DNA from 4 places in the Ectothiorhodospira variabilis genome. Region 2 is predicted to be linked to each of the others. Evidence: predicted binding sites of a transcription regulator. Region 2 holds the regulator's gene; each other region holds the start of a gene.
What was found. The regulator sigma-54, encoded in region 2, starts transcription at its own class of promoters, with help from an activator protein. The targets are predictions, from matches to a motif close to TGGCANGNTNCNTGCTT.

Region 1 (2,985 bases), 160 kb from region 2:
CCTTCAAAAGGGAACTGCCGGTGATGGTGGGCGCCGTGGCCTTGCCGTTCATTCTGCTCTACAACGGCATGATCACCCGTATTGAGGGCATGGCGCTGCTGCTTCTGCTGGTGGCCTTCGTGGCCTGGCAGGTGCATCTGGCCCGGCGTCAGATGGCGGGCCATCAGGTGGCGGAAGAGGTGGGGGCCTATGCGGGGATTACCGTGGGTCGGGCGGCCCTCTTCGTGGTCTTCGGGACGGGCTGTCTATACGTGGGTTCCGAGGCCTTCTTGAGTGGCGCCATCACCATTGGTCGGGCCCTGGGGGTGAGCGAGGCGGTAATCGGTCTGACCCTGGTCTCCGTGGGCACCAGTTTGCCGGAACTGGCCACCACCGTGGCGGCTGCCTTCAAGCGTGAAACCGGCATGGTGCTGGGCAACATCATCGGTTCCAACGTCTTCAACGTGCTGGCGGTGCTGGGCATCACCGCCACCATCATCCCGCTGGGGGCCGGCGGCATTTCCTACGTGGATCTGTCGGTGATGCTGCTGTTCGCGCTGGTGGTCTGGATGGTCTTCGCCTGGCGGCGTGACATGGGGCGTCTCTTCGGGGTGCTCCTGTTGGGGGCTTACCTGGCCTATCTGGCCTGGCTGCTGGTCTAGCGGCCTGCCTTGAAAAGCGCAGGCCCCGCCTTCGGGCGGGACCTGCCGTGGGATGAAACGGACTCAGCGGTCCAGATCTTCACCCTCGGGGGCTTCCATGTCCATGTCACTTTCGGGCGGTGCACCCATCCCATCGTCCGGGGGGGGAGCGCCCATTCCATCATCCGGCGGCGGGGCTCCCATCCCGTCATCGGCGGGCGGTGCGCCCATGCCGTCATCCGGAGGCGGTGCGCCCATGCCATCATCCGGCGGTGCACCCATGCCCTCCTGTTGCTCCATGTCTGGCTGATCGGCCGGCTCGAAGGGCTCGTCCATCTCCGGGCCCGGGTCGCCACAGCCCACCAGCAGGGCCAGCGGGACGGCGGCGAGCACGCCCAGGGTTTTCTTCACGTGTTTCATGGTGCCACTCCTATCGGGATTGACCAGGATCCCGGCCAGCGCCGGGCCGGCCGGGGTAGGCTTAATGATCTGCTGCGTTACAGGCGATCCTGGGTACGCTCGATCACCTCTTCAAGGCGCTCGGGGTCACCCTGCAGGGCCATGGCCACTTCGTTGTATTCCTCCACGTTCATGCCATTGGCCTCGACGGCCTCAACCATCTTTTCCTGAGCTTCCTGATGGATGGCCTGTGCTGCTGCCTGGTCTTCGGCGGCATCCAGCTGCTGGGCAAAGTCTTCCTCAATCTTCTGGACTTCCACGAAGACATCCACAAAGTCGTCGATCACCTGGTCGGTGAGCTCCACCGTGGGTTCGGGGGCGGCGCCAGGGGCGGCTGCGCCGCCGGCATCAGGAGGGGTGCCTTGCTGGGCATCCGGCGGGGCGCCGCCAGCATCATCGCCGAAGCCTTGAGCAGCAGCCGTGCCACCGAGAGCGAAGAGGGAAGTGATGGCCAGGGTCAAGGCTGTCTTGCGTAATGTCATTGATTGCTCCCATTGGGTTGGTGAAATGACAACCAAGGCTAAGCAGGAGATGTGCCAACTGAGTTATTGCGTTGTGAATGTCATCATGAACAGTCACTTATGGGCCTGATGTCACGATGTCTCCGGGGCGGTTGCCCAGGCCGCAGGCGTATCAAAACAGCACATGCGCACAAAGGGTGGTGTCACATCGGCAAAGGCCGGCGCGTGAGTTGGCGTAAGTCAGGTGCATTGACCCTGGAGACCTTGGGGACTATGTTGATCCCACCCCATCCCCAAGGGTCGTGTCCCATGCCCAGAGTCGATAACGAGGCCTTCTACCGCCGTGCCATGGCGGACCACGGGGCGACGCCACAGGGGCTGCACTGGCGCTCGGCCTACACTCAGACGGCGCGGTTTGTTGCATTGGCCCGCTGCCTGCCCGAGGACCTCAGTAGCACAACCCTGGTGGATGCCGGTTGTGGGTTCGGAGACCTCTATAACTTTTTGTGTGAGCACCGTGGCCCACCCGCCGGGTATGTTGGTCTGGAGGTGTGCGAGCCCATGATCCAGACAGCCCGTGAGCGCACGGGATGCCAGATATGGTTGATGGATGTACTAAAGGACCCCCTGCCCAAGGCAGACTTCTATCTATGCAGCGGCGCCATGAACAATCTCACCCGGGATGAAACGGGGCGCTTCATTCAGCACTGCTACGGTGCCACGCGGCAGGCCTTTGTATTCAATCTTCTCAAGGGCCAGCCGGGGCCATCACGCTTCAACTACTATCTGCCGGAGGAGATTCGGGCACACGGGGAGGCGCTGGGGGCACGAGTGGAGATCCTCGAAGACTATCTGGACAACGACTTCACCGCTGCCTTTTACAAGATATAGCCAGAGATATGGCAGGGTGATGAGATTTGACATACAGGGCAAGCTGCCCGGACGTGATTCCCGACAATGCCTGGCGGCGTCACAATGATGTAATCTGGACCTTGTCTCAAGACCACCCCAGTCCATCGTGCCAACACATCCAAAAACAACGCATCCCCCCTTGCCGGTAGAGGAAGTCGCGGCGGAGGCCTTTCGTGCGCGCCGTGGCCAACTGGTCAATGCCGTGGCCTTTCGGATGGGGCAGGATTCCCGGCTAGGGGAATGGCTGGGCAGTCATTCGCCAAGGCTGATGGATAGCACCCGTCGCCACCATGCCGCCTTCATGGGCGAGGTCATGGCGGGGAACGACGCTCGGCTGCTGGAGCAGGCCCTGGCCTGGGTATATGCCACGTATCATAATCAGGGCGTGTCCTTCGAGTTCTTTCTCCACGAGTGGAAAACCTGGGGGGACGTGATCACCGAGATCCTGCCCGCGCGGGAGGCCGAGGCGATCCTGCCCATTTATGAGTGGATGGTGCAGCACCATGATGAGCTCATCGAGGCCGCGCACCAGT
Region 2 (2,985 bases):
CGTGCTGCCCAGGCGCTCCCGGGCCAGCAGGCTGTCGAAGATCTCGCCCTGGGTGAGCTTGGGTAGATGATTGGAGAGCATCTCGCCCAGCATCTCCAGCGCACGTTTCTTGCTGCTCACGTCCGTCTGGCAGTGCACCCGCTCAGGGGCGAGAAGATCACCGATGTTCATGAAACGCTCACTCGATGTGGTTGCGGTGGGAGCCTTCCGCCCGGTGGTGGTCCTTGAGCTTCTCCTTGTGCTTCACCACCTGGCGATCCAGTTTGTCCACCAGGGCGTCGATGGCGGCGTACATGTCCGTATGCGTGGCCTCGGCATGGATGCTGTTACCGCTGAGCAACAGGTTGCTCTCGGCCTTTTGCTGCAGCTTCTCCACGGTCAGGATCACATGCACGTCGATGACGTTGTCAAAATGCCGCTCCAGGCGCTCGAACTTCTCGTTGACGTAGTTGCGCAGAGCGTCGGTCAGGTCGACGTGATGACCGGTGAGGTTGATCTGCATGAGATGACTCCTTGGGAATGGATAGGGATGGGTAATGATCAGGACGGCTGCGTGGGTTTGCTTCAAACGAGCCGCTTGCGTTCGTTGGATGGCGGAATGGACATGGCCTCACGGTACTTGGCGACCGTGCGTCGTGCCACATGAATGCCGCGATCCACCAGGACCTGGGCGATCTTGCTGTCACTCATGGGTTTGCCCTGGGGCTCCTCGGCAACCAGCTTGCGGATCATGGCGCGTATCGCGGTGGCTGAACACTCACCGCCGTCGGCCGTGCCCACGTGGCTGGAAAAGAAATACTTGAATTCGTAGATGCCCCGGGGGGTATGCATGAATTTTTGGGTGGTCACCCGGGAGATGGTGGACTCATGCATCTCTAGTTGCTCGGCGATATCGCGCAGCACCAGGGGTTTCATGGCCTCGTCACCGTATTCCAGGAAGGCACGCTGGTGCTCCACGATGGCTGTGCCCACCCGCAGCAGCGTTTCGTTGCGGCTTTGCAGGCTCTTGATGAACCAGCGTGCCTCCTGGAGGCTGTTGCGCATGTAGGTGTTGTCCTGGCTGGAATCGGCGCGGCGCACGAAACTGGCATACAGGGGGTTCACCCGCAAGCGCGGCGCGATTTCCGGGTTGAGCTCCACCTGCCAGCGGCCTTCGCGCTTGCGCACGAACACATCAGGGATGATGTATTCGGGCGAACTGCTGCTGATGAGCCCGCCCGGGCGCGGGTTCAGTGTCTGGATCAGGGCGATCACCTGCTGCAACTCGCCATCATCCAGCCCCAGGCGCCGCTGCACGCCCTTGTAGTCACGCGCACCCAGGGCATCCAGGTGTTCGCGGGCCAGGGCGCGGGCCTCGGCCAGCCAGGGGGTGTCCTCCGGGAACTGAGCCAGTTGCAGGGTCAGGCACTCGGCCAGGTCACGTGCGCCCACGCCCACCGGGTCCAGGTGCTGAACCATGTTCAGTACGGCTTCCACCTCATCCAGTTCCAGGTCCATTTCCCGGTCCGTGGCCAGGGTTGCATGGATCTGCTCGATGGGTTCGGCCAGATAGCCGTCTTCGTTAATGGAATCGATGATGGTCAAGGCAATGGCCCGGTCACGCTCACTCATGGACGACAGGTGCACTTGCCACATGAGGTGTTCATGCAGGCTTTCCGAGGGGCCGGTCTGGTTCTCGAAAAGGTCTCGCCCGTCGTGGTCCGACTGTCCGGCGCTGGAAGGGGGCACATCGTAGATGTCGTCCCAGTTGCTGTCCACCGGTAATTCGTCGGGGATCTGCTCCTGACTGCCGTCGGCGTTGCCTTCCGTCTCGGCGGCGGCCTCCGCTGCTTCTGCTGCCTCGGAGGTTTCGGCCTGCTCCTGCTCGCGAGGCTCCTCGCTGGCGGTCTCCTGATCGGCCTCCGTGCCCTCCACGGCCTCGAGCATGGGGTTGGTTTCCAGGGTCTCCTGGATCTGGGCCTGCAATTCCAGCGTCGAGAGCTGCAGCAGGCGAATGGCCTGCTGCAGCTGGGGGGTCATGGTCAGGTTTTGACCCAGCCGGAGCTGGACGGACGGTTTCAACATAGCACGATGTGCGCCATCGGGCCGGGGCCCGGGTCTTTGATGCCTGATGATGAAGGCGGGGGCAGGCCCCCGGCGTAAATGATGCTTTCAGGGGAGATTATACGGTGTGCCAGCAAAAATGGGACCCATGTCCCGAAAACCGCATGCTGAACGGGGGGGCTTGGCTTCACAGGCGGAAGTTCTCCCCCAGATAGACGCGGCGGACCTGCGGGTCGGCCAGTACGTCTTCCGGCGCGCCCTGGCTGATGATGTGCCCGCCACTGAGGATGTAGGCCCGGTTGCAGATGCCCAGGGTCTCGCGCACGTTGTGGTCGGTGATCAGTACGCCGATGTTCCGTGACGTGAGATGGGTGATGATCCGCTGGATCTCGATCACCGAGATGGGGTCCACGCCGGCGAAGGGTTCGTCCAGAAGGATGAAGGCCGGTTCGGTGGCCAGGGCACGGGCGATCTCCACGCGCCGTCGTTCGCCACCGGAGAGACTGACCCCGGCGTTGTCGCGGATGTGCTGGATCTGGAACTCCTCCAGCAGGGATTCCATCTTCTCCAGGCGCTGGGCCTTGTTGAGGTCGCGGCGGACCTCCAGCACGGCCATGATGTTGTCTGCCACGGAGAGCTTGCGGAATACCGAGGGCTCCTGGGGCAGATAGCCCACGCCCATGCGGGCCCTCGCGTGCATCGGCAGTCGGGTGATGTCGCGGCCATCCAGACGGATCTGGCCTTCGTCGCAGGGTACCAGGCCCACGATCATGTAGAAGCAGGTGGTCTTGCCGGCGCCATTGGGGCCCAGCAGGCCCACCACCTCACCGCTGTTGATGTGGATGGAGGCGCCGTCCACGGGTTTGACTGCCCGGTAACGCTTGACCAGCTTGTCGGTCTCCAGGCGGCTCATGGGGTGTCGCCGTCCTCCGGCCGGGAGCG
Region 3 (2,985 bases), on a different contig from region 2:
GTTGCTGCCCTCCTCCACCGGGGCCAGCTGGCCGGACTCCATCATCTCCCGGTAGACGGCCAGGATGGCATCCTCGATGGGCTCCATGGCGTGATTGGGGTTGGGAGTGATGCCGGCGGCTTCCAGGGTGGACCAGGGTTCGATGCCGATGCGGGAGCACAACAGCACTTCGCAGTCTTCCAGCGAGCGCAGCGTGCTTGCCATTACCTGCTCCCGGTCACCGCATTCATCAGGGCCGGAGCAGTAGAGATCGGCGCGCCGATGGCCTTCAAAACGCACGCCTTCGGGCGAGGCCCGGTAGACCAGGAATTCCCGGGCATGTCCGAAGTGCTGATTGATCACGCCACCGCCCTGGGTGGCCACGGCCATCAGCACCGGACGGGAAGCGGCCTTGCCGGTCGCCGATGCCACGGGTGCCCGAGCGGTGCTGGCCAGCCGCTTGGCCCCCATGGACTCGCGTATGGCCGCCTGCACCTGGTCGCGCCGTTCACGGGCGGCCGGGTAGTCCACCTCCAGCTCGTCGATGCGATCAGCGGTGAACTCGGCTCCCCGGTCCTCCCCCAACCGACCCACGGCGTCGGCGCGGCATTGTCTGCAATGGCGCATCATCTTCATGTCAGTTCCACAGGCATCGCGCAGGGCAGTCAGCTCGGCCTGGGTGGGGCCGCGCTGGCCATTGAGGCCGAAATAGGTGCCGTGTTCCGGCTCGGAGATCAGCGGCATGATGTTGTGCATGAAGGCCCCCTTGGCCTTCACCACCCGCGACACCTCCTTGAGATGCTCATCATTGATGCCGGGGATCATCACCGAGTTCACCTTCACCAACACGCCACGCTCCACCAGCATTTCCAGGCCCTTTTGCTGCTGCTGGATGAGCAGACGGGCCCCTTCCACGCCGAAGACCCGCTTCTTGTTCCAGATCACCCAGGGATGGATGCGGGCACCCACCTCGGGGTCGATGCTGTTGATGGTGATGGTGATGTGATCCACGCCCAGGGCCACCAACTCTTCCACATGCTCTGGCAGGGCCATGCCGTTGGTGGACAGACATAGCTTGATGTCGTCGGCCTGCTCGCGGATGCCCCGGAAGGTCTGGAAGGTGCGGGTGGGGTTGGCCAGGCCATCCCCGGGGCCGGCGATGCCCACCACGGTCATCTCGGGGATGCTGGCCGCCACGGCCAGGGCCTTTTTCACGGCCTGGTGGGGCTTGAGCACCTCAGAGACCACACCGGGGCGGGATTCGTTGGCGCAGTCATACTTGCGGTTGCAGTAATGACACTGGATGTTGCAGGCCGGCGCCACCGCCACATGCATGCGGGCGAAATGGTGATGGGCCTCTTCCGAGTAACAGGGGTGATCCTGAATCTTCTCGCGAATGGCCTGAGGCAGTTCCGGGGTGGGGTCGTTGGCGCTGCCGCAGCCGCTGGTTGAGCAGCCACCCTGCGGAGTGACGGCCTCCTTGATGACGGGAATGTCGCTGAGCTTTTTGATTTTCAGGTCCATCACGGTCCTCCCGTTGAGGGTGCCCGCCGGTCTCGCGGTGGGAAAGGTTGGTCTTGGGAGGAGTGATGCAAACGCCGTGCCTGAAATTAAATAAAGACAACCTCATGATTTTTATAGCTTTACCATCCCACTCTCAGGAACATGTTGCACATGTCACAGACATGGCTGTGGTGAAGGGCACAATCAGAACTGCCTGACCCTGATCTTGAGGGTCTGAATGCGGTAGGCGATCTGCCGGGGCGTCATGCCCAGCAGGCGGGCCGCCTTGGCCTGCACCCAACCGGCCCGCTCCAGGGCGGCGATCACCCGTTCGCGCTCATCCAGGTCGGGGTCGTCCAGGTCCACCTCCACCTCGGGCTCCGGCTTGCGACTCAAGGGGAGCTTGTCCTCCAGGCCAGTGAGGTTGATGGCATCCAGGTCGATGGTGCCGGTCTCGCTCATGATGGCGGCCCGCTCCAGGCAGTTTTCCAGCTCCCGCACATTACCGGGCCATTCGTGGCGCATGAGTGTGCGAATGGCACTGTCGGTGATGTCCAGGGGACGACCCTGGGCCTTGGCCAACTTATCCACCAGGAATCGGGCCAGATCCGGAATGTCTTCGCTGCGATTGCGCAAGGCGGGCACGAAGATGGGCATCACATTGAGCCGGTAGTACAGGTCCTCACGGAAATCCCCCCGTTCCACCTCTTCCTCCAGAGGCCGGTTGGTGGCGGCGATGACCCGCACGTCCACCTTGAGGGTGCGCGTGCCCCCTACCCGCTCGAACTCACCCTCCTGCAACACCCGCAACAGCTTGGCCTGAAAGGCCTGGGAGATCTCGCCGATCTCGTCCAGGAAAATGGTGCCACCATCCGCCTGCTCAAAACGCCCCTTGCGCTGGGACACAGCCCCGGTGAAGGCGCCCTTCTCATGCCCGAAGAGCTCGCTCTCCAGCAGATTGTCCGGCAGGGCTGCGCAGTTGAGCTTGACGAAATGACCGTTGGCCCGCGGTGAGTTGTAGTGGATGGCATTGGCGATGAGCTCCTTGCCCGTGCCGGTCTCGCCGCGCACCAGCACCGTGGTGTGCCACTTGGCCACCTGACGCACTTGCTCGAACACCCGGCGCATCTCCTTGGAATGCCCCACCACATTGTCCAGGTGATAGCCGCCGCGCACCTCGCGGCGCAGCCGGTCACGCTCATCGGTCAGCGCCTGGCGCTCCTGCTCCAGATCCCAGGCGCGGCGCACGGTCTGGGCCAGCAGGTTGGCCACCATCTCCAGGAAACGGGCGCGCTCTTCCAGCAGGCCGTCATCCCCGCAAATGGGCTGCGCGGCCAGCACGCCGATGGGGTTGTCTTCGCCCACCCGGATGGGCACGCCCACGAAAGGCAGATCCGGGGCGTACAGCCCCATGCGGTCCAGAAACCGGGGTTCATCGGCAATACGACCGACCATGACCGTGTCACCCTCCTTGAGGATGACCCCCATCAAGCCCTCGCCGGG
Region 4 (2,985 bases), on a different contig from region 2:
GCCCGCTCCGTGCGTATCTCCTCCTGCAGATAGGCGTTTTCCAGTTCCAGCCTCTGGCGCAACTGGTTCACCTCGTGCAGGGCCGCATGCAGCTGTTCCTCAGCTTCCTTGCGCCGCGTCATGTCCCTGAACACCACCACGGCGCCCACCACCACACCACGATCCAGGATCGGCGTGCTGGTGTATTCCACCGGCATGGGGGTTCCATCCTTGCGCCAGAACACCTCGTCATCCACCCGGTGAACAACACCTTCACGAAAGGCCGCGTAGATGGGGCAGTCATCCTCGTGATAGTGGGTGCCATCCGGATGGGTGTGATGCACCAGTTCGTGCATGTTGCGGCCCACCATCTCATCGGCCCGCCAGCCGAGCAGCCGCTCCGCGGCGGGGTTGACGAAGGTGGTCATGCCCTCGGCGTTCACACCGTAGATGCCTTCCCCCGCGGCCCCCAGGATGAGGCGGTTCTCCCGTTCCAGATCACGAAATACATGCTCCACATCACGCCAGCCCCCAATGCCCTTGCGCATGTAGTCCTCGGCTTCGTGCAAGGCATGCTGACGACGGCGGGCACGCAGGTCCTGGAGAACGGCACAGATCATGTCACGACCGTTCACCTGGATGCGGGTGGCGTTGTACTCGACGGGTCTGCATGCCCCGTCCGGCGGGCACACCTCCAGTTGGTCAGTCCAGCCCTTTCCGCATTCCAGGACCTCCTGTGTGAAGGTGAGCAAGCGGGGAAAGTGCCGGGGATGGAGTGTACTCATGCGCAGGCCGGGCAGGCTTTCCAGAGAGCGACCCAGCAGGGTGGCGGAGGCACCGTTGGCATCCAGGATGCGATCCGCCCACGGGTCGAATATCAGCATGGCCTGCGCCCCGTGGGCGAAGAGCATGCGATAGACATCATCCTCCAGGAGGAGTCCGCTCTCTTCATTGACCACGAACTCTCGTGGTGCACGACACGAATTCTCGTGCACCACGAGAGTTCGTGGTTCGAATTCCTCCTGGGGATCTTTGTTTTTCTCTTTTGTAATCATGTATCTAGTGCCTCGATGAGGATTTGGCATGCTGCCTGCTATATCCCTGACGTCACCCAACTATTGCGGGGACGGCGGTACAGAGGGATGCAGTCCTGCACTGCAAGGGTGCGTTTGATGGGGTCATGCCCCCGTGGAGCGCACTCTTGGGAGATGAAGCAGGCAACGTGCCAGCAGCCGCTCCTCCAACACACTGGAGTCATGCGATGCCAACCAAGAGCCTCGACAATCCCTACGATCCGGAAGTCAGCCTCATGCATGGACATGACCATGCTCATGACGATGGGGACCACGTGTGTGGTCCGGGCTGCACTCATCACAGTCACATCGATGGGCAGGACGTTCCGCTGGAGACCGCGCACTACCATCGCTCCCGGGAAGCCCACATGGATACCGAGGACATGGTGGACCGAGCGGTGGAAAGCGCTGTGGTGCGCGCCGTGTTCAACCATAGCGAGATCGACCGGCGACGCTTTCTGAAACTCATCGGTGCCGGAACCTTTGCCGCCGCCCTGGCCAGCGTGTTTCCGATGGATGCGCTCAAGGCCGCAGTGAAGGAGGGCATGGGCCCGCTGGAGAAGAAGAAGCTCAAGGTGGGCTTTGTCCCCATTACCTGCGCCACGCCCATCATCATGGCCCACCCCATGGGCTTTTATGAGCGCTATGGACTGGAGGTGGAAGTCATCAAGACGGCCGGGTGGGCTGTTGCGCGTGACATGTCCCTCAATCGCCAGTACGACGCTTCCCACCTGCTGTCACCCATGCCGCTGGCCATGAGTCTGGGATTGGGGTCATCGACACAGTCCTTCGTGATGCCGGCTATCGAGAACATCAACGGTCAGGCCATCACCCTGCATAACAAGCACAAGGACAAGCGCAATCCGAAGGACTGGAAGGGCTTCCGTTTCGGTGTGCCCTTCGAGTACTCCATGCACAACTTCCTGCTGCGCTACTACGTGGCCGAACATGGGCTGGATCCCGATCAGGACATTCAGATCCGCGTGGTGCCGCCACCGGAGATGGTGGCCAATCTGCGGGCGGAGAACCTGGATGGCTACCTGGCGCCGGATCCGTTCAACCAGCGGGCGGTATGGGACCGGGTGGGTTTCATTCACATGCTCACCAAGGAAATATGGGAAGGGCATCCCTGTTGTGCCTTTGCCACCTCACGCGAGTTTGCGGAGACGCATCCCAACACCTACGGCGCCCTGTTCCGGGCCATCGTGGATGCCACCCAGTATGCCTCCAATCCGGATAACCGCGTTGAAATCTCGGAAGCCATCTCGCCCAGCGCCTACCTGAATCAGCCTACACCGGTGGTGCAGCAGGTGCTGACCGGGCGCTTCGCGGATGGTCTGGGCAATGTGGTGGATGAGCCACGGCGCATCGATTTCGATCCGTTCCCCTGGCACTCCATGGCGGTGTGGATCCTCACCCAGATGAAGCGCTGGGGCTATCTGCAGCGGGACGTGGACTACAACCGCGTGGCCGAGCGGGTGTTCCTGGCCACGGAGTGCGCCGAGATCATGCGCGAACTGGGGTACGAGCCGCCTGAAAAGACCTACAAGACCTTCGAGGTGATGGGCAAGGTGTTCGACTACACCGATCCCGAAGGTTACCTGAACAGCTTCGACATCCGGAGGTCGTGATATGGCGAGCCTCAACGTACGCGCGGGCATCCTGTCGGTGCTGTTTCTGGTGGTCTTCCTTGGTGTCTGGCAGGTCACCATGGCGCCTCCGGGACAGGAGGTCAGGGAACTGACCGAGTACGAGATCCTGATGGGAATGGAGCCAGGCACCGGGGCCGGGGCGGGCGTACCGCCCCCGTCCCAGGTGTTCAGCCTGGCGGTGCAGGAGTTGTCCCAGGCGTTCCACGATGCCGGGCCCAACGACAAGGGCATCGGCCTGCAGTTGATGTATTCCGTGGGACGGGTTCTGGCGGGGTTCTCCC

Region 1: LPW30_RS02690 (DUF4168 domain-containing protein) is a predicted target of sigma-54. The motif match lies at 1,602-1,618, and genes of this name have one in related genera.
Region 3: nifB (nitrogenase cofactor biosynthesis protein NifB) is a predicted target of sigma-54. The motif match lies at 1,569-1,585, and genes of this name have one in related genera.
Region 4: LPW30_RS09305 (CmpA/NrtA family ABC transporter substrate-binding protein) is a predicted target of sigma-54. The motif match lies at 1,059-1,075, and genes of this name have one in related genera.

The regions. Positions count from the first base shown of each region.
Region 1 is NZ_JAJNAO010000002.1:28,899-31,883, reverse strand. Features, by position in the region: gene LPW30_RS02700 (calcium/sodium antiporter) at 1-641, shown strand, start outside; gene LPW30_RS02695 (hypothetical protein) at 705-1,040, opposite strand; gene LPW30_RS02690 (DUF4168 domain-containing protein) at 1,118-1,561, opposite strand; gene LPW30_RS02685 (class I SAM-dependent methyltransferase) at 1,850-2,431, shown strand; gene LPW30_RS02680 (cobalamin B12-binding domain-containing protein) at 2,592-2,985, shown strand, end outside.
Region 2 is NZ_JAJNAO010000002.1:186,847-189,831, reverse strand. Features, by position in the region: gene LPW30_RS03515 (PTS sugar transporter subunit IIA) at 1-171, opposite strand, end outside; gene hpf (ribosome hibernation-promoting factor, HPF/YfiA family) at 179-502, opposite strand; gene LPW30_RS03505 (RNA polymerase factor sigma-54) at 565-2,064, opposite strand; gene lptB (LPS export ABC transporter ATP-binding protein) at 2,231-2,956, opposite strand; gene lptA (lipopolysaccharide transport periplasmic protein LptA) at 2,953-2,985, opposite strand, start outside.
Region 3 is NZ_JAJNAO010000008.1:32,922-35,906, reverse strand. Features, by position in the region: gene nifB (nitrogenase cofactor biosynthesis protein NifB) at 1-1,503, opposite strand, end outside; gene nifA (nif-specific transcriptional activator NifA) at 1,687-2,985, opposite strand, start outside.
Region 4 is NZ_JAJNAO010000007.1:107,535-110,519, reverse strand. Features, by position in the region: gene LPW30_RS09310 (sigma 54-interacting transcriptional regulator) at 1-938, opposite strand, end outside; gene LPW30_RS09305 (CmpA/NrtA family ABC transporter substrate-binding protein) at 1,241-2,683, shown strand; gene ntrB (nitrate ABC transporter permease) at 2,685-2,985, shown strand, end outside.